DNA from 3 places in the Marinomonas foliarum genome. Region 2 is predicted to be linked to each of the others. Evidence: predicted binding sites of a transcription regulator. Region 2 holds the regulator's gene; each other region holds the start of a gene.

Region 1 (7,259 bases), 110 kb from region 2:
CCGTACGCGAGCAGATTTGGAGGCCTTGAATAACAAGATCAATGATGAAATTCAGCCGATCTTTTCCCGTCAAGAGAGTGTGAAGGCTCAGCATCAGGATAGCCTTGCTCGACTTAAACAAGCGACAGAAAAAGTCGATAATCAGCAGGCGCAACTAAAAGACGTGACTGAGAAGCTAACGGGTATTGATAAAGCCTGTGACGAAAGCAAAGCCATTTTAAGCCGCTGGACATCGCCAGAAAAAATTGAAAATCAGTTGGCCAGTTGGCAGCATCAGGCACAAATCATAGAGGCAAATACCCAAGCTATTGCTGAACTTGAGATCAGTATCGATCAAGGTTCCAAAAGTTATGATGCTGCTCGCTCTGCTCATGGAAGCAATCAAGCTAAGTTAGAGCATGAACAAGCCAGCATAGAAGAGCGTCAGCAAGCATTGCAGAGCACGGTTCATGATTACATGGCGTTATCATCGCAGCGTGAATATGCCGATTGGCAGAAAGGTTATCATCAAACTGAACGTGCTCAGTATAATGCGCAATCACTCTGGAAACAGTTTCATCAATATCAAGATCAACAGTTGCAATTGTCCGAGCTGGACGAGAATCTGAATACAATGGCAAGCCGTATTCAGCAACAGCAAAGCCAGCTAGAGCAACAAAGGCAAACCTACAAAAACAAGCTTCGTCATCAAAAATCGATTGAAAAACTTGCCGAGGCGGAGCGTCATATTGTGGCGTTAACCCATTTGCGTAATGAGTTAGGTGAACATGATGATTGTCCGTTGTGTGGTTCAGCAGAGCACAATCTTGCTAATGCTTTGTACCAAGCAGATTCTGGTAGCCAAGAAGAGTTTCTTCTATTGGGCAAAGAATTAGACAGTCTGAAAGGCCAGGGTATGCAGTTGGCGGCAGACTTGGAATCCATGCAGCGTGAATTAACATCTGGTCAAACGCGACGTCAGCAATTGATCGATGGCTTACTGACAACCGAAAATGATCTGAAAGAATGGCTGACGTCGTTGAATCAGGGTCAAGGTTTTAACTTGTCTGATAAAGAACAAGTCTCTGCTCTTGTTCAACATGTTGAGCAAGATTGGCTTGCGCTGCAAGACATAGCACCTAAACTTGAAGCCTTGCATCAGTCTCGTTTGGCTTTAGAGGCCGAGTTGCAGAACCTAGTTGTTCAGCACCAAACAAGTCAGCAGCAGGTTTCGAAAGATCTGAATCAATGTCAATTATTGTGGCAAACCTTAGAGGCTCATCAAAAGAATCTCGCTAGTAAGAAGGATGAGCAAGAAAAAATCACTGCAAATTTACGCCATGATATGCAGCAAGCGAGTGTGCCGGACAGCTATTTTGATTTGTCTTTGGTTGATGCGTTGACCCAGTTACAAGAGGCGATGAAGCAATGGCGCGACAGCAAAGCCGGTTACGATGCTTTGTTGCAGCAGCGTGAGCAGCTTGGTTATGAAAGTAAAAATTTAGAAAATACGTTAAAAGAGAGTCAGCAACTACGCGATGATGCGCAAGCCAAAGTGAATGAGTTAGATGCGAGCTTAGCTGATATTACTAAACAGCTGTATAGCTTGTTAGGTGATAAGAGTGTTGGCGAACTTCGTCAAGAAGCGCAATCTTTGGCTGATCATGCTTATCAAGAGCTGGAGAAAATTGAAGCGGAGCGGCAGCAGCTTGCTCAAGCTTTGGCGTCCAGCAAGGCGTCGCTTGAAGCACTTAATAAGACTCGTCTAGTTTTGGCAGAAGAATATGATGCAGCGCTTGCACATTGGCAAAAGTCCCTAGCCGAGAAAGGTTTTGAGGATGAAGCTGCTTGGCTGCAAGCAAGCTTATCCACAGAAGAAATGACGCAGCGCCAAACGACTCTTAAGCATCTTCAGGAAGCTGTTGCTAAGCTGCAAACTTTGCTTAACCAATCGGAAGAATCTTTGGCTAAGCATATTGAAAGAAAGTCTGAGTTTGTTGCTCTTGAAGGCAAAGAATCTGGTAATGCGGAGTTTGACGCTATTTCCCTTGAGGCACTAGAAGAAAAATACACTCAGCTCGATGCAGAGCGCCAAACTCTACATCGTCAATGGGGCGTTATTAGTCAACAGATTCAAGAAGAAACACAGCGAAGGGAACAAGTGGCGAAATCTAAGGAGGCACTAGAGGCGCGTCGAGAGGCTTTCATACATCTGGAGCGTTTGAATCATCTGATTGGTTCGGCAGATGGTGCCAAGTTCCGTCGCTTTGCGCAAAGTTTAACTTTGGATCATTTAGTCTATTTGGCTAATCAGCATTTGGAGATTTTGCATCGTCGTTATCAATTAATGCGTAACGAAGATGCTTTGTCTTTGCTTGTGGTGGATACTTGGCAAGCAAATGCCTCGCGAGATACTAAGACGCTGTCTGGCGGTGAATCTTTCTTAGTAAGTTTGGCATTGGCATTGGCATTATCTGATTTGGTTTCCCATAAAACCAGTATTGATTCTTTGTTCTTGGATGAAGGCTTTGGCACCTTGGATAGTGAGACACTGGAGTCTGCTCTTGATGCCTTGGATAATTTGCATTCTTCCGGTAAGACCATTGGTATCATCAGCCATATTAGCGCTCTAAAAGAGCGTATTCCGGTACAAATCAAACTCACAAAACAAAGTGGTTTAGGCGTCAGTCGTCTTGGAGCTGAATTTGCGGTTCATGCGGTTGAGGAGTAAGTTTTTTTCTTGGGTTGTTATGGTGCAAAAGTTTTCCCCAGATTAATGGGAACAAGTATGTAAGTAAGTTGTAAAATATTAACTAAATCAAATGGTTAATCTTTCGTTCATTATTGAGCATTTTGCGTTATCCTTAGCACTATAAGGGAGCAGTTAAGTGTTTTCCTTAGTGTAAAGAGAGTGTTGCACTGACTTTCTTTAATCTTTTAGCTTGATAGAATGAACTTTCAATGCTGATGATGAGATTTCAGTGTGGTTAGAATGTATTTATGGTCATTAAAGGTATTAAAAAAGGACAGTTTGCATGACAGACTCAGGCTTCCGGCTTAAAGGAAGTGTCGTTACGACGGTTTTGTTGGAAATTCAGACATTTTCTTTAGATGGTATTGTGTTTCATCTAAAGGAAAAAATTGATCAAGTCCCGCATTTTTTTAATCAAGCGCCAATCATTGTCGATATATCGAAAATGAAGCGAGGCGTGACTGTGGGTGAATTTGAAGCTTTAATTCAGTCTGTGAGTGCGTTGGGTCTTGGGGTGATTGGTTGGCGGTGTGATCCGGATAACCTGCCTGTTTGGAGCGCCTCTGTCACTATTCCATTGTTGCCTGCCAGTAAAACGCGCCCAATTAATATTGCGCCCACTGTTAAAGAAGAATCAAGCCCTGATGTGGTGGTGAAAACCGTTGTAGAAGAACGTCTTGTGCCTCAATCAACTAAGGTCATTACTAAGCCTATTCGTTCCGGTCAGCAGGTTTACGCTGAGGGTGATTTGATCGTGTTGGCACAAGTCAGTGCGGGGGCAGAAGTGTTGGCCGATGGCAATATTCATGTTTATGGCGCCTTAAGAGGGCGAGCGTTAGCAGGTGTAAAAGGCGATGTAGAGGCGCGAATCTTTTGTAAAAGCATGGAGGCTGAACTGGTTTCCATAGCTGGTAATTTTATGTTGAGTGATGCGTTGCAAAATATCGTTTGGAAAGACAGTGCGCAAGTGTTATTAGTTGACGATAGTTTAGAAATCGTACCGCTTTAAGATTATTATTCATTTAATTATTTGGATAAATTCAGGTGAATTTATTGGGGGATATGGAATTGGCAAAAATTATAGTAGTCACCTCAGGCAAGGGCGGTGTCGGTAAGACAACATCCAGTGCCGCTATTGGGACTGGTATTGCGTTGAAGGGTCATAAGACGGTCATTATCGATTTCGATGTAGGTTTGCGTAATTTAGACTTGATTATGGGTTGTGAACGACGTGTTGTTTATGACTTTGTGAATGTCATAAACAAGGAAGCGACTCTGTCTCAGACCTTGATTAAAGACAAACGTACGAAGAACTTGTTTATTTTGCCGGCTTCCCAGACACGCGATAAAGATGCGTTGACCATTGAAGGCGTACAGGAGGTCCTTGAGGAGCTCTCCAAAGAGTTTGACTATATTATTTGTGACTCTCCAGCGGGCATTGAAAAGGGTGCTCAAATGGCACTGTACTTTGCTGACGCAGCCATTGTAGTAACAAACCCTGAAGTATCTTCTGTGCGAGATTCAGATCGTATCTTGGGGATTCTACAAAGTAAGTCTAAGCGAGCTGAGGATGGAAAAGCGCCAATCGAGGAACATCTACTTTTAACTCGTTACCACCCAGGGCGCGTTGCATCGGGTGAAATGTTAAGTGTGTCTGATGTTGAAGATATCTTGGCGATTCCATTGCTAGGTGTTATTCCTGAATCGGAAGCCGTATTGAAGGCGTCTAACCAAGGTACGCCTGTCATTTTGGATACGGAGTCTGAAGCTGGTTTAGCTTATATGGATGCGGTTGATCGTTTGATGGGGGAAGAGCGTCCATTGCGCTTCTTAGAGATTCAGAAGAAAGGCTTCATCAAGCGTTTGTTAGGGGGTTAGAGTGGGAATTTTTGATTATTTTAAAAGTAAAAGTGCTCCTAGCTCGGCGTCAGTAGCAAAGGATCGTTTACAGATTATTGTTGCTCATGAACGCAGTAAGCGTCATCAGCCGGATTATTTGCCACAGATGCAGCAAGAAATTATTGATGTAATTCGTAAGTATGTGAATGTAGGCAGTGAAGATGTGCAGATTCAGCTGGATAATACGGACGACTGTTCTGTTTTGGAGTTAAATGTCACTTTGCCAGAACAAAATTAGCGTAAAATTATAGTTCTTAGCTTTAGTAATTTATAAAGCGCCAAGCAAGGTCATTGATGTAGGTCTTGTTTGGCGCTTTTTTATGTTTAATTTTATCTGTTTAAACAGCATTGTTTTACTCACGTTTTCATGGGTGTATTATTTACGCTACTTGCTTGTTTCTGATTAAATTTTTCCATAAGAGTAAAGTTGATGCTGCGTTTTTCCCTTGGTGTGGTGGCTATTTCAGTTCTGCTTTGTGCCTGTAGCGAGCCTAAACAGGTCGTTTCTCAAGCTAAGCCTACACATTCCACTGCTGAGCTTCCGATTGCGATGACAGACCCTAAGGCAATGTTAGGTGCACAGCTTTTTTTTGATACTAACCTGTCTAAAGAGCGTAATCAGTCTTGTGGAACTTGCCACGATATAGCAAACGGCTTTGTAGATAAAAGACCGGATGCACTCCTAGGTGCCGTTTCTCTAGGCAGTGATCGCTTATCCATGGGTAGTCGCAATACGCCGACTGCAGCCTATGCTGCTTTTGCGCCTTCTTTCCATCGTATGTCTAATGGTGAGTATCGTGGTGGTCAATTTTTAGATGGTCGTGCTTCTGGATTGTCTGAGCAAGCAGAAGGACCATTTTTAAACCCTTTGGAAATGGCATTGCCAGATGGCGCTGCTGTAGTAGATCGAGTAAAAGAAAACGAACGCTATGAAGAGTTGTTTAATGCTGTTTATGGGCAAGGTGTTTTAGATGACCCTATTAAGGGGTATAAAGCCATTACCGATTCAATTGCGTCCTTTGAAATGACTGCCATGTTTATGCCATTTGATTCTAGATACGATCGCGCTTTGCGTGGTGAGGTGAAACTCACGCCTCAGGAAGAGCTTGGTAAAACACTATTTTTCTCTCAGCAGTTTACGAATTGTAATGCATGCCATCAGGTGAATACATCACAGCTTAATCCTCAGGAAACCTTCACCAACTATGAATACCGTAACATTGGTGTTCCTGCTAATCCTGATGTCTTGTATCAAAATGCTAGGAAGGATCTAGGATTATTAGATAATCCAGCTATCGATGATGATAAACAATCCGGCAAGTTTAAAGTGCCTTCTTTACGAAATGTTGCTGTGACAGGGCCGTATATGCATAACGGTGTGTTTACTGATCTGCGTACCGTGGTGCTTTTTTATGATAAATATAACAATCCTACGCGTAAGGTTAACCCTGAAACAGGGGCGCTTTGGGCGAAGCCTGAAGTGTCAGAAAATATTGATTTAGTGAATTTGGAAAAAGGACCAGCGTTATCTGATCGGAGAGTTGATGCCATTGTGGCTTTTCTGAAAACCCTAACTGATCAGCGTTATGAGTCTCTGCTTACTGACCAATAGCGGGTTATAGTCCTAATCCTTATAGTTTTTAGCTTGAACTCCTTATTGTTTTTATTGATAAAACTGGCCTGTTGGTCAAAATTTTATTACATTGATCCTTTCGTAAATATTTTCATATTTAGTATGTGTTGCTTGAATTTTAAGGGTAGATCTAATGAAGTATGTTCCACTTGGCCGAACTGGCTTAGAAGTTTCACGTGTATGTTTGGGTACTATGACTTGGGGTACTCAAAACAATCAATCTGATGCTGACGCGCAAATTGAGTATGCATTAGCAAATGGTGTGAATTTTATTGATACTGCCGAGATGTATTCTGTTCCGCCGACAGCAGAGTCTTATGGTAAAACAGAGGCCATCATTGGCGATTGGTTGTCTCGTCACCCTGAGCGCCGTGAAGAATTTATTCTTGCTACCAAAATTGCTGGGCCTGGTCTTAAGTATGTTCGTGATGGTAGTAATATTTCTGGAAAAACCGTCATTGAGGCTGTCGATGCCTCTCTAGCGCGTTTGCAAACGGATTATATTGATCTTTATCAGCTTCATTGGCCTAACCGTACAACACCGCATTTCGCAAAGCATTTTCCTGGTGTAATTAGCTTTACCGATGTTGATCGTGACGATCAGTCAGCACAAATTCTAGATATTCTTCAAGGCCTAGATGCTTGCATTAAAGCGGGTAAAATTCGCCACTTCGGTCTGTCTGATGATACGACTTGGGGCATTAATGAGTTTATTCGTCTAAGTGATAAACATGGTTTGCCTCGAGTGGCCTCTATCCAAAACGAATTTAGCTTGTTGCACACAAAAGACTGGCCTTATTTGGTTGAAAATTGTGTGCATGAAGATGTTGCGTATTTACCTTGGTCAGCCTTGGCTGCCGGCGCTTTAACAGGTAAATATCTTGGTGGTGCTCGCCCTGCAGGAAGTCGTTGGACGTATGCTCAGCGTAACGGTATTTTCCGTGATACAGATTTGGTTGAAAAAGCTGTATCTGCTTATATGGAAGTCGCTAAGAA
Region 2 (7,259 bases):
TACTAAAAAGTCGTTTTTATGACCTGCTCCAGCCCCATGAGCAAAGTATATAGGGAGTGTTTTCATACTTTCATGCTTAAAAGCCACTATTAAATCAGATTCATCTTAGCGTTAGAACTAAATTCAATTTTTTATAGAAATTGAAGTCGGTTTTTTCAACATTCAGGAAGATAACTATTGATCTGTGTCAGAATAAGCTCTTGCTTGAAAGAGTAGAATTCCTATTAGAAATTTTAATAGGAACGAATAATGATCTGGGATTCCGCACTTATTAGTAAGTATGATTTATCTGGGCCTCGCTATACCTCTTATCCTACTGCTCCACAGTTTGACGCTTCAATCAGCAAAATAGCGCTGATTGACAAGATGTTAATGCCATCGGAAGCAGATCTTAGTTTGTATTTTCATGTTCCATTTTGCGCGCACCTTTGTTACTACTGCGCGTGTAACAAGATTGTCACTAAGCAATACGATAAAGGGATAGAGTATGTTGAGTTGTTAGGTGAAGAAATGAGACTGCGTAGTCTTATGCTTGATGACTCAAGGAAGGTCACACAGCTCCATTTTGGTGGTGGCACCCCTACTTTCCTGACAGAAGATCTTATTAAAGTATTATTTGATAGCGTCAAACAATATTTCAATTTGGTTAATGATGGTTCACAGGATTACAGTATTGAGATCGATCCTAGAGAGATTAACTACTCAAAACTTGAGCTACTGACTGAAATGGGTATCAACCGAATTAGTGTTGGCGTCCAAGACTTTGATCATAAGGTTCAGAAAGCAATACATAGAGTACAGCCCTATAGTATGGTTGAAAGCCTTGTTGAAGACGCTAGGAAGTTAGGCATTAAATCGATTAATTTCGATCTAATCTATGGCTTGCCTTATCAATCTATTGAAGGCTTTAAAGAAACGCTTAAACAGGTTGTTTCATTATCACCAGAGCGGATTTCTTTGTTTAATTATGCACATTTACCTGATCGTTTTCGCGCTCAAAGACGCATAAGTGATGACTCTTTGCCTTTATCTAGTATGAAGCTTGATTTGCTTAAAATGAGCATAGAATACTTATTGGCCGCTGGTTACGAATACATTGGTATGGATCATTTTGCAAAACCGAATGATGAACTAGCCATAGCTCAAAAACAGGGAGAATTACAACGAAACTTTCAGGGCTACACTACACATGCGGGCACGGATTTAATCGCATTTGGTGTTTCTGCAATTAGTGAACTAAATGGCGTATATATTCAGAATTATACTGACTTACCTACTTATAGGAGTAGTATTGAAAAAGGTCAGTTAGCTATTGCTAAGGGATATATTAGTGACTGTGATGATAGAATACGCCATCATGTCATCATGACTCTAATATCACAGTTTCAGTTAAACATGACGTTAGTTGAGCAAAAATTTAGTATTGATTTTGATAAGTATTTCTCACAGGAAATAGATAGCTTAACTCCCATGCTTCAGGATGGAATGTTGGAGTTTGATCGAAGTGGAATGCAGACCACTATTAAGATCACAGGCCGTGGACGCTTGCTTATTCGCTGTATTTGTATGGTTTTCGATAAGCATTTAAATAGCACAGTAAAATTCTCAAAAGTTATTTGAATTAATATCAGGGAGATTGATATGTCACTGACACACACACACTCACGATTTAACAGTACGCTCACTTCACAGTGCCAAAACTGCAGTTTGAGCGCACTTTGCCTTCCAATCGCACTTGCAGATGAAGATATTAATCGATTAGACCAGATTATTGAGCGTAAAAAACCCCTTAAAAAGGGAGAGTTCTTGTTTCGCCAAGGTGAGGCCTTTGATTCTGTTTATGCTGTACGTTCAGGTACGTTAAAAACATTTAACATTACCTCCTTTGGAGAAGAGCAGATTACAGGCTTTTATTGTCCTAGCGAGCTGGTCGGTTTAAGTGGAATTGATTCAGGAGCCTACCCTGTGTCAGCAAAAGCACTTGAGACTACGACCGTATGTGAAATTCCGTTTAGTCATCTAGAAGAGCTTTCATCACAAATCCCCTCCTTAAAACATCAAATTTTTAAAGTTATGAGCCGTAAAATATCTGATGATCAACAGATGATGGTGCTTTTGGGTAAAAAGAACGCAGATGAAAAAGTGGCTTCTTTTCTACTGAACTTATCTAACCGTTTTAAAAAGCGTGGATACTCAGCCAGCTCTTTTCGTTTGTCTATGTCTCGTGGAGAGATTGGTAATTATCTAGGGCTTGCGGTAGAAACGGTTAGTCGTGTTATTACTCGTTTTCAAAAAAATGAGTTGATACATGTCGATGGTAAAGAGATTGAAATCGTTGATTTCCCAGAAATGCAAAAACTCGTTGGGGTTGCGAGTGATTGTGGTAAAATCAGTCAAATTTGATTGATATATTGAGGCAATACCATAATGCTCTACGATGATTTTTACGTTAAGTCACTAATACAAACAATAGAAGACTGGCCTAAGCAAGGCATCAGTTTTCGGGATATTACTCCCATTTTTAGTGACCCAAAAGGGATGAGAATGGTTGTGGATGCTTATGTGCATCGCTATATTTCTTCTGATATTACTCACATTGCCTGTATTGATGCTCGTGGCTTTCTTATTGCTGCTGTTCTTGCGTATGAATTACAAAAACCACTGATCTTGGTTCGTAAGAAAGGCAAGCTGCCAGGCAAGACTATTTCACAAAAGTATGCCTTAGAATACGGAGAGGCTGAGTTAGAAATACAAGAAGGTGCGGTTAAAGCAGGTGATGAAGTCTTATTGTTTGATGACTTAATAGCAACAGGTGGAACTCTTCTCGCCGCAATAGAATTACTGTCAGCACAAGGTGCGAATATTAAAGAGGTTGCAGCAATTATTGATTTGCCAGACCTTGGCGGCAGTCAAAAACTACGAGACACTAACATACCAGTGTTTAGCCTTTGTGCTTATGATGGTGATTGATATCGCTATTTGAGCATTTTAAGGATAGAAAAAAGGTGGCTTTAGCCACCTTTTTAGTTTGTGTTAGAGCCTTACAACTATTAGAAATCAACCATGGCACCGATTGCAAAGCCTTCATTCGCTTCAACACGGCTATTGTTATCATAAACTGCAACTGTTTTTCCATAGCTGATGTATGCACGGGCATTACGCATTGTCATGTACTCAGCACGAAATTCATAGGTATACATATGGTCTAAGTTTGTGAAAGATAAAACTTCTGGGGCATAGTAAATAGATCCATAAATGCTGATTCGGTTTGCTTGAGGTAGTGTGTAGCGGTACCAACCACCTAAAGCAAGTGCCATAGATAAATCGCTATCATTTTCTACGTCCGCATCGATGCCATATACACGAGCACCAATCCCAACTTGTAATGGTCCACTTGTGTCTGCATCTTGTACGTTAACGCCAATGTGTGTCGCTGTGAAACTTTCATCTTTGTCATAAGCAACGCCAGCGTCTACGCCGAACGTACCCATGTCAAAATTAACATCACCTTTTACTGTTTCGTTAGTTAAACTTACGCCAGCAGTCGACGCTGCGTTTACGACTGATGCGCCTAAAATACCAGCGGTCAATAATAGTGTTTTACAAGTAATGTTCATTTTTAAAATCCTATAACGAAATAATGTTTAATCTGTTCAAAGCATCAGGGTTTTGCTTCAAGCCTTTGAAATCGAATAACTCTGTATCTGCTAAGTGTGAAGGGACAATGTTTTGCATTGCAGAAAACATAGTTTCTGTTCTACCTGGGAATTCAACTTCCCATTTTTGAAGCATGTCTTTTACAACTTGTCTTTGAAGGTTCTCTTGTGATCCACACAAATTACAGGGAATAATTGGATACTCTTTCATGACAGCAAAGGCTTCGATATCTTTTTCTTTGCAGTAAGCCAAAGGACGAATAACCACATGTTTGCCATCATCGCTTAATAGCTTAGGCGGCATAGATTTGAGCTTGCCACCAAAGAACATATTCAAAAACAAGGTTTCAAGAATGTCATCTCTATGATGACCAAGAGCTATTTTAGTAGCACCAATTTCTTCCGCAAAACCGTATAGCGAGCCACGACGTAATCTTGAACATAACCCACAAGTGGTTTTTCCTTCAGGTACAATCTCTTTTACTATACTGTAAGTGTCGCGCTCTAATATGTGGTAATCAACACCCAATTCTTCCAAGTAAGCAGGTAAAATATGCTCAGGAAAGCCAGGTTGTTTTTGGTCTAAATTGACAGCGACAATACTAAAGTCTATCGGCGCACTTGCTTGCAGATTGCGAAGAATCTCCAGCATTGTATAAGAATCTTTACCGCCTGATAAACATACCATTACCTTGTCACCATCTTCAATCATGTTGAAGTCAGCAATCGCTTGGCCTGTCAGTCTGCGCAGACGTTTCTGGAGCTTGTTAAGCTCTAACTTTTCTTTAGGTCGACTAGATAAATCCATCATAAACACGCTATAAATAAAACGACGCTATATTACTATAAGGATAACGCCATCGCATCAAAAATGAAGGTTTCAGGGCAAAAGTGCACGTTAAATCACTATTATAAGAGTTTTATTACGCCCTAGCTGTTTTCTCCTATAAATTGTAAGTTTGTTTTACACCCCTTACAAATGTACTCAACTCCCTTTTGTGCTCTATTGTGGCGCTGTTTACTGAACTGATGCTTTTGACATGAGCAGCGATAAGCATATGGCTGTTTTTGAGGTGGTGTTTCAAAAGTATGGGTCCTACTGGGGTTGATGCCGTACACTTTTCTCATTACAGCTTGCCATTCTTTCCCGTGAGGCCTCACTGAATTACCATAAATCTGGAAAACAATTAGATGAGATACTTCGTGTGGAACCACAGTGTTAATAAACTCAGTTGGGTTTTGCTGGTACATAAAAAGGTTAAATCGCAGCTCGTTTTTTTGTAAGTGCGCCGTGCCTGCAGCTCGACCTCGCTGTTTTAGATTACATGTTGAACGTTTAAATTTATTGCCAAAGAATTCATCTGCCTTATCAAAGCAGTCATTTGCTTTATCAATAATATGACTTAAGGCGTTTGCTTTGTGTTCTTGAGTGGTTAACTCTAATTGCTCCATCATTGAGGACTCACCTCCAAAGCATCCATTTCATGTACTATTTCTAGCAGTGTATCTGCAAAATCTATGACTCGGTCTTTTGATAAACCGGTTAGTCTACTTAGGGATGCGATAGATTTTGGTTTATGGCGACAGATTAATCTTAGTTGGCTGTCACTGAGAACATTTTTACCATAAGAGTATTTCCACGCTATTACTTTATGCCAATTTACACTACCTATTTCAAGGTTGTCTTCATGTAGAGTTGGGTAGTACTGCTCATTGGGAATAATGATCTGAGTTTTACCTTTTAATACAGATCGTGACTTTTCATTTATGTGTACTGAAAAAGCAGAAATTGTGCCAAGTGTTATGTAATCGAATGCAATTAGGTGGCGAATGATGGCTTTCCACTGAACTTCATTAAGCTCTTTTCCTTTAGCAAATAATGGAGATTTTTCAGCATTAGCTGCCAGTACAGACTTGGTTTTTTTTCCCAGCAATATCTGAATTAGTAAAGAGAAAGGTTGAATGCCTCGTGTGTAATAAATTAATGAAAGCAGCTTTTGGCTTGCTATCGTCACATTTTGTTCAGATGTATTGGAAAGGCACCTATCGCAGTTATTGCATACGGGCAAGTCTTCATCAAAATGCGCCAATAAATTTTGTCTTCTACAGCCCCTACTTTCTAAAACTCGAAAAAATTTACCTACACTCGCCAATTCCTTGTTAGCAGAAAAAGGTTGCAATGAGGCTAATTGCTGAGCTTGAATCATATCTTGCAGGCCGTACAAAAGCAGTGCTCTAGCAGGCTTTCCATCTCGTCCCGCGCGGCCTACTTCTTGAAAATAAGATTCCGCATTACTGGGTAGGTCTATGTGAACAACAAATCGGACATGTGCAATATCAATCCCCATGCCATAGGCTGTTGTCGCTACCATTATGGTCCCTGGTTGTTGAGTAAAAGCATTGTGATTAGCTTGCTTATCTTCTTCGGTCATTGCAGCGTGATAGCATAAGCTTGGCAAACCTAGTTCACTAAGCCAATCTGCAAGCTCTTCAGTTTTCTTTCTTGATCTGCAATAAATAATGCCCGTTTCACCTGGCACTTCATGATGTAAAAAATACAACACTTGTTGCTTGGCTTTACGTTTTTGGGCGATTTGAATCTTTATATTTGATCGATCAAAACTGCTACGCAGAACCTGACAATTATTCAATCGTAGAGATGTTTGAATCGTGTTTATTGTCTCTTTATCGACAGTTCCGGTTAAAGCGATGATGGGGACGTTTGGAAAAGATTCTTTTAGTTGCCCCAACTGACTGTACTCAGGCCTAAAAAAACTCCCCCATTGAGAAATACAATGTGCTTCATCTATGGCAAATAAAGAAATATTAAAACTGTGTAAAAAGCCGATAACAGATGGTTGGACTAACTTTTCAGGCGATATGTAAAGCAAGTCGATATGTTCGTGTCTTAGAGCCCAGATTAAGTCATCTTGCTCACCAGGGTTTAGAGTGGAGTTTAGAAACTTAGCTCGAATCCCCTTTTTGCTTAACTCTTCTACTTGCTGAGACATTAAAGACAGTAATGGGCTAACAATGACTGCCACGCCATGCCTGATCAAACCTGCGGATTGGTAGACTAAGGATTTGCCCCCGCCCGTAGGCGCAGCAAGTAAAACATCCTGCCCTGCGCACAAAGCATCGATCGCCACTTCTTGTAATGGGCGATATTCTGAGTAACCTAAGCGGGAAAGTGTGAGTGTCTTTAAATTCATTTAGGAATTATCCCTTAACGCACTGCTTTCTGCATCGATTTTTCGCTCTCTTTTCGCTAGAATCATAAACTTAATTTGTATCGGGGAAACATATACATGGCACATCAACCTCTTGATGATCTTGAACTAGAGACGTTAGAAAATTTTTTGGAATCGGATCAAGTTCATGAGGAATGTCAGAACTTTGTGATGGCTCATGGCTTTTTGACGGCATTAGCTATTTGTCCTGCACCGACAGCGGACAATCAATGGTTACCCGTTATTTTCGAAGAGGCGCCACAGTTCGAAAATGAAAAGCAAGAAAAGCAAATCACCCAGTATTTATCCCGTCTTTTTGTTGATATTCAAAAAGAGCTAGAATCTGAAGATGGCTTTATGGTTCCTTGTGAGT
Region 3 (7,259 bases), 900 kb from region 2:
AAAACAGTTAACTTGGTCTTCTAATCCAACCTTAGATGACGATGGAGATTATTTGAAGTGCCACCACCACGGTGCTCTTTTCTCTCCTATCGATGGGGTATGCATAACTGGACCCTGCCAAGGCAGCCACTTAAAAAAAGCCACCGTAGGCATTGAGCAAGGCAACTGCTATCTACTCTTTGCATAAAGCTTCTTTTATTAAATTACAGAATGGAAAAACATGGCTCATAAGGCATTTTTAGTTAACAAAACGCTATTTTTACTAAGCAAATTTAGCGTCTTGTTAACTATGGCTTTATGCTTTCTACTCTCGGCCAAATTATTCGCAACAGACGGACTTCACCTTGCTGTAGCCTCTAATTTTATTTCGCCAATACAGCAGTTAGCGAAAGACTATGAGAATGCCACTAGTATTACCTCCGACAGTACTTGGTTTCTATTTACTGCTTCTGTTAAGCCCTCAAGGGGCTGTGGGCTCTGTAATCAATAACATAGGGCTATCACCGTTACCTTTTAGCTTTGCAGGCTTAGTCATTGCTTCCATGCTTTACTCACTTCCTTTTGTTGTACAGCCTATTCAAAATGCTTTTATAACCATTGGAAAAGGGCCTTTAGAAGCAGCGGCCACCTTACGATCTTCGCCCTTAAACCGTTTCTTCCATGTGGCTATTCCATTAGCAAGACCTGGTTATATCAGTGCCGCTATTCTTGGATTTGCCCATACGGTGGGCGAATTAGGTGTGGTTCTTATGATAGGCGGAAACATCTCAAATGAAACAAGAGTTATTTCTATACAGATATATGACCATGTTGAAGCTCTAGAATACGGACAAGCTCATACTTTGTCTCTGCTGATGGTAGCTTTTGCATTTGTTGTACTCGCCTTTTTATACGGTGTGCAGAAACATCAAAAAAGCAAAGCGGTTTCTGGGGTGGTATTGTGACTCTTTTAGACGATGACAAATCATTGCACATACAAATTGTTAAGCCATCAATCAGGCACTCAAACTTCTCTTTAGATATTAACCTCCATCTCCCAAGTACTGGTGTTACGGCATTATTTGGATCATCAGGTTCAGGAAAAACCACGGTATTGCGTCATATAGCAGGTTTGGAGGCAAGTAATAACAGCCATATTCGCCTAGAAAATACTGTGTGGCAAACTCCTCAAACATCTCTCCCCCCCATAAACGACCCATAGGCTTTGTCTTCCAAGATGCAAACCTATTTGAGCATTTAACAGCTGAAGGTAACCTGCGCTTTGCAATGAAACGTGCTGATAAAGATCAATCAGTTATTTCTTATAATGAAATCACTCAGCTAATGAATATCGAATCTATTTTGCCCCAATATCCGGCACAATTATCGGGTGGCGAGCGTCAGCGAGTCGCCATTGCCAGAGCACTGCTTATTCAGCCAAAATTATTACTTATGGATGAACCCCTAGCCGCTCTAGATGAAGTGATCAGGTTAGCCGACCATATGGTGGTATTAGATAAAGGGCGAGTCTTAGAGGAAGGGGAAATTCATACCTTGCTTGGTAAACTTGGCACCTCATTTTCACGATACCAAGATGCCAGCGTAGTTATTTCCGGCACAGTAGCAAAACAAGAAGCGAAATGGGGACTTTCATGGCTCAGCTTCGATAACCAGACCATTGCTTTTAAGCAAGGCAATGAAAAGCTCAATGATACCGTGCGATTAAGAATTCAATCGAAAGATGTCAGCTTGTCCCTAAGCAAAGAAAATGACTCAAGCATCTTAAACCGCCTGAACGCTATTATTGACGACATGGAAAATGATCCTAAAGACCCAAATACAATGATCGTCCGATTATTGGTAGGCGACAAAACCCCAATATTAGCCAAATTAACGGCCTTATCGGTCCACCGCCTTTCACTAGTACAAGGAAAATCCGTCATTGCTCAAATCAAATCCACAGCGGTTCTCTCCTAATTTTTTAGTAAGCCACCAGCCACCGCTTGCTAGATTTCATAGGCCAATTGCTCTAAGAAAGTCCGCATAACACGCTCTCGTCTTCGTCCTTCCAGTTGAGCTGAAGGCGTATTCAAACGATCTACAATATGAAACAGTTTGTTATAAAAATGATCAATGGAATATAACGCATCATTTGGCTCACGCTGTTCGCAAAACGGATCATAAAAAGAATAGAGAGTTCGATTTAGCGCCCCACTAACCTGCATACAGCGAGCAATACCAACCGCCCCTAACGCATCCAAGCGGTCCGCATCTTGTACTATTTTGGCTTCCAATGTGTCAGTCGAAATATTGGCACTAAAACTATGGGAACAAATCGCGTGATGAATCGCTTTGTAGTACTCGCTTGGATAATTGATTGAAACAAGAAACTCTATCGCCTTGTCGGCAGCCATCCTCGAAGCCAAGTGTCTGTTAGGGTGGTTTTTAGGTAACGACACACAGTCATGAAGCCAAGCCGCAGGCACAACCACCGCTAAGTCAGCCTTCTCTGCTTCAGCAAGCTGCTTCGCCGTTTTTACAACTCGCAGAATATGGCTTATATCATGAGCAACATCCGCTTCTTCTTGCGTTTGCAAAAAAACACGGCTCTTCTGTTCAAACTCAATTAGAAAAGTTAACAACACTATATTTTCCTAGAAATGTTTCTTCATAAAGACCCGTAAGCCTATACCAAACGCATAAATCAAAACAAATGACATTTCAAAACCAGGAGCCAGCTCCTTGGGCGCAATAACAAAAAAGGGTCTTAATTTCGAATTAAGACCCTTTTTTAAACTGCTAAAGAATTAGAAGGTGTAGCCAACACTTGCCATAAAGGTAATAGGGTCAATGTCCGCATTGAAAGTGCCGACTGATGTATGAACATCGGTGTTAATATCCATGTACCAAAGAGACGCATTGGCGAACCAACGTTCAGATAGTTTCACGTCTACACCCACTTGAGCAGCCAAACCCAATGAGCTATCAAGGTCAACATCCGTATTGGCCAAATCGCCCTTACCTTCTTCATCAAAGAAAATAGTGTAATTCAAACCGGCACCAACATAAGGGCGAATTTGGCTGTTGGCTTGGCCAAAATAATATTGTGCCATGATAGAAGGCGGTAAATGTGAAACCTCAGCAACCTCTCCTAAACCGCCAGTAGATACTTTATGAGTAAATGGGGTGGCTGCCAAAAGTTCAACTCCAAACTGCTCAGTCAGCATATAGGTAAGCGTTACCCCGATTTGAGTATCATTATCCAGTTCCAATTCACCAGAACTAGCAACGTCATCACTGCTTTCGTTTGGCATGACAACCGCTAGACCGCCACGCACAAAGATATCACCAGCATCATGAGCCAATGCAGCAGATGAACAAAGTACAGAAAATAGAGCAACAGGGAGTAAAGCTTTCATAATCGATTCCTTTTTTGGTCAAACAACATGTCTGTGACAAAAAAGTAACAGGATCTAAAATCGACTTTTTAATCTAGATCAAGGTTTTGCTCGCCCGAAAGATACAACCAGGGGAACACACCCATTAGGTCAACAAAAAGCGAACTGCCAAAATAGAATCACTTTTTACTAAAATATGCAGAAAAAGAGGCCAACTTCAAAAAGTTGATATTGAAACACTAGTAAACCAGCAAAAATATAAAAGTAAACTGATTTACCACAGTGCAATTAATCGGTAAGATTTGCAAAAAATTTAACCTGGATAAAGAATAATATGCCAATACTTATTGCCGTCACGCTACTTTGGGCGTTTTCCTTTAGCTTAATTGGGGTCTACCTTGCTGGTCAGGTTGATGCTTGGTTTTCTGTATTAATGCGAGTCGCACTAGCGACAGTTGTGTTTCTACCTTTTCTAAAACTACGCCAGATAGAAGCAAAAATAGCTTTCAAATTAATGATCTGTGGTGCACTTCAGCTCGGCATCATGTATGGCTTTTACTATCAGTCATTTTTGTACCTGTCTGTTCCAGAAGTATTACTTTTTACCGTTATGACCCCTCTTTATGTCACGCTCATTAATGACATGTTAGATCGCCGTATCAATATTGGTTTTGCTATCAGTGCATTGCTTGCCATTCTGGGTGCTGTTGCTATTCGCTACCAAGGCATAGATGAAGGCTTCGTGAAGGGACTCTTGATTGTACAATGTGCGAATCTTTGTTTTGCTGCAGGGCAAGTAGGTTACAAGCGAGTCATTGCAAAAGAGCGCCCAGACTTACCTCAACGTACTGTATTTGGCTGGTTCTTCCTAGGAGCTCTTGCTGTCGTCATCCCTTGTTATCTTGCGCTTGGCAACCCAGATAAGCTGCCTACTACAACACTTCAGTGGTCTATTTTGACTTACTTGGGAATTGTTGCTTCGGGCCTTGGCTACTTTGCTTGGAACAAGGGTGCGACCTTAGTCAATATAGGCACATTGGCGGTAGCGAATAACCTACTGATTCCTGCAGGCATACTGGTCAATGTGCTTTTCTGGAACCGTGATGCAGATATTCTACGTTTAAGCATTGGTGGCGGGATTATATTACTGGCACTTTGGGTAAATGATAAATTCAACCAAAAACAGAACAAGACGCAAACCGCCTTTTAAAATAATACAATTTTCAAACAAAAAACGGACAACGCGGTAATCAACCACGCTGGCCGTTTTTTTGTTCGTTCATAGAGCGCTACTCTTTAATCAACCACTGCTGAAAAGCTTGCTGTGATTGTTTGTCAGCTTTATTAAACCAAAATGTCGACATCTCAAACTGAATGCTAGAGACCTCTGGTTTGTACAAATCATCCGCAATCCAAACTCGAATATTCTTACGAGTCACCTTGTCTGATTGGTTATACCAAAACTGCATCATTTGCAGCTCGACATCATCAGACATTCTAACAGGCGCAACATCAGGACCAGCTGATGAGGCATTCGCATTAATTGATTTTTTTGCCGTCAAACGCTCAACTTCTGTGACAAAATCACGGGTATTTTGTAACCCAGACTTCTTAGTGAGCATTTGCTGCTTGTAGTCGATTTCTTGGCCACTTACCTCATCAACAATTGAGAACTGAGGCTCTTTTACATTGTCTTCAGCTTGACTAACCGTAGATATATAAGGTGCTTTCAAGCTAAGGTATGTATCACTTTGAAACTGTAAATCCAACACAATTGGCTCAGACTGGAAAGTTTGAGTATCCCCGCCACTACGTAGTATTTTATTAAATCGAACAACGATTTGATGCGGCCCTTCATCTACATTGACTTTGAAGTCGTTGCCAAACTGCCGAGAACTTTCTAAGTCAACATACATAATTTCAAAAGATCTGGGCACTTCAAAAGTCGCTGCCATGGCTGGGAGTGCCGTGAAGCAGCTAACAAACATCACCACTGCACTAAATCCGTGTTTTACCTTCATCCTACATCCTTAAACATCATAATATTTCAAACAAATCTAACATAGAATTCTGTTTTAATTACGTGTGTAAGCCTAATTCAACAGTACTTGCGCGATTTTATCTTTTTTCTTCTACAATAAATAAAGTCGAACAATAGTACACAGAAAAAATATCGTAAAAAGCCTTTAAGCTAAGTACTATGTCAGAACTCAAGAGATCGTTAGAGCACCGCTTAATACAACCCAGAGTCTCTCATTCTCATATAAAATTAAAAAGGCACTTCTCGTAGCGGCATGCAAAACAGCAACAATACCCCAAACGCACTCACTCATAACTTAACGCTTAAAGTTATCAAACTAACCATTGCAGCCATAATTGCATCTGTGTTTTTTCGACCCTTTTTTGTGACATTGCCAGCCATATTTACTGTGCTGGATTTAATCAACCTAACACTGGTTACCATTTTTTATATTATCGTTCGCCTGAACCTTGCGACAAAGCAGGAAATAACACTTTCTCTATTGCTAGCCATAGTGCTAATTACACCAACCTTTTATCTATCAGGTGGTGTTAACAGCCATGTTGCTTTCGCTTTACCCCTGTATCCCATATTTGCAGCCCTGATTGGTGGTTTCCGAGAATCATTACTTGTCACCGCTTTTTTATCCATAAGCGTGATTATTACCACTATTTTCAATGGCCTAATTCCAGACTTAACAGGAGAAATACACTCAAACGAAAAATCCATCGCTCGCGGTTTTTGGCTAACAATATCCATTGTATTCAGCGGTGTGTTCGGCCTATTTTTCTTAAAAAAACACACTGAATTTACTGATCAGCTAAAAGACGAGAATATCCATGATCCTCTAACAGGCTTACTTAATCGACGAGGCTTAAACCGTAACTTTAGCCTTGCACTAGAAACTGCAGAAATGTCTTCTACACCGCTAAGCTTAATACTGATTGATATTGATTTATTCAAAAAAGTAAATGATATGTATGGGCATGACATTGGTGATATCTGTTTAATAGAAGTCGGAACAGTATTATCAAATAATATAAGAAAAACAGACACAATCGCCCGATTTGGCGGTGAAGAATTTATTATCCTTTTACCGAACACCTCACAAAATGAGGCCGCCAAAATAGCGGACAATTTGAGAAACATCATAGCTCAAGACAAGTTCAGCGACTTTAGTCTTCCATTAACCATTACGCTTGGCCTTGCAGAACGACACAAACAAAATGATAACGCACTTAATATGATTAAACGTGCCGATAAGGCACTTTACAGAGGGAAAGACAGAGGAAGAAACTGTGTCGAGCTGTCTGAATAAACTACCCTTTGTAGACATCAGGCTGCCATTTTTGCATAAAAGTCTCAGGTGAACCCAATGCGGTATAACCAAACTGCTGATATAAACTATGCGCGTCTCGAGTAGCCAATAAAATCCTTCGCAATCCCTGTAGTGATGGATGCTCATGAACACGCTGCATCAACCACTTTGACAGCCCCTGTCCTCGGTGCTCTTCATCAATAAAAACATCCGCCAAATACGCAAAAGTGGCTTGGTCCGTAATCATTCTAGCAAAGCCAACTTGCTTCCCATCAGACGAAAACACCCCAAAGCACAGCGAGTTTTCTAGCGCTTTTTTAAGCGTTTCTTTAGGTATGCCCGCTGCCCAATAAGAGCTCGATATGTAACTATAAATGACGTCAACATCCATTTCATTACTATCACTACTCACTCGATAACCTGAAACCATCTAGTCCTCTCTATTCACGTCTCGTTTACGCCAGCGACTGTATTTAGAATGTACTCCGCGAGTAAAATTCGACGAATAGCCTTCAAGAATATCTACACCATATAAAATAGCGAC

Evidence for each region. The regulator FNR, encoded in region 2, switches genes on or off when oxygen is low (the NO sensors DNR and NnrR bind a similar motif). The targets are predictions, from matches to a motif close to TTGATNTANATCAA.
Region 1: a site for FNR is predicted at 4,922-4,935, ahead of JSY38_RS01210 (cytochrome-c peroxidase). Genes of this name have one in related genera too.
Region 3: a site for FNR is predicted at 3,467-3,480, ahead of JSY38_RS04830 (OmpW family outer membrane protein). Genes of this name have one in related genera too.

What each region holds. Positions count from the first base shown of each region.
Region 1 covers NZ_CP070273.1:246,719-253,977, reverse strand. Annotated here, with positions in the region: gene JSY38_RS01230 (AAA family ATPase) at 1-2,710, shown strand, start outside; gene minC (septum site-determining protein MinC) at 3,015-3,740, shown strand; gene minD (septum site-determining protein MinD) at 3,800-4,609, shown strand; gene minE (cell division topological specificity factor MinE) at 4,611-4,868, shown strand; gene JSY38_RS01210 (cytochrome-c peroxidase) at 5,061-6,242, shown strand; gene JSY38_RS01205 (aldo/keto reductase) at 6,397-7,259, shown strand, end outside.
Region 2 covers NZ_CP070273.1:134,751-142,009, reverse strand. Annotated here, with positions in the region: gene JSY38_RS00705 (alpha/beta family hydrolase) at 1-66, opposite strand, end outside; gene hemN (oxygen-independent coproporphyrinogen III oxidase) at 250-1,620, shown strand; gene fnr (fumarate/nitrate reduction transcriptional regulator Fnr) at 1,642-2,403, shown strand; gene JSY38_RS00690 (adenine phosphoribosyltransferase) at 2,428-2,970, shown strand; gene JSY38_RS00685 (YfaZ family outer membrane protein) at 3,051-3,617, opposite strand; gene ttcA (tRNA 2-thiocytidine(32) synthetase TtcA) at 3,628-4,467, opposite strand; gene JSY38_RS00675 (SprT family zinc-dependent metalloprotease) at 4,587-5,111, opposite strand; gene JSY38_RS00670 (RecQ family ATP-dependent DNA helicase) at 5,108-6,868, opposite strand; gene JSY38_RS00665 (UPF0149 family protein) at 6,965-7,259, shown strand, end outside.
Region 3 covers NZ_CP070273.1:1,033,524-1,040,782, forward strand. Annotated here, with positions in the region: gene JSY38_RS04805 (Rieske (2Fe-2S) protein) at 1-187, shown strand, start outside; gene modB (molybdate ABC transporter permease subunit) at 402-944, shown strand; gene JSY38_RS18630 (ATP-binding cassette domain-containing protein) at 941-1,201, shown strand; gene JSY38_RS04820 (molybdenum ABC transporter ATP-binding protein) at 1,156-1,956, shown strand; gene JSY38_RS04825 (HD domain-containing protein) at 1,986-2,624, opposite strand; gene JSY38_RS04830 (OmpW family outer membrane protein) at 2,787-3,398, opposite strand; gene JSY38_RS04835 (carboxylate/amino acid/amine transporter) at 3,712-4,587, shown strand; gene JSY38_RS04840 (YccT family protein) at 4,667-5,398, opposite strand; gene JSY38_RS04845 (GGDEF domain-containing protein) at 5,672-6,715, shown strand; gene JSY38_RS04850 (GNAT family N-acetyltransferase) at 6,717-7,145, opposite strand; gene JSY38_RS04855 (MgtC/SapB family protein) at 7,146-7,259, opposite strand, start outside.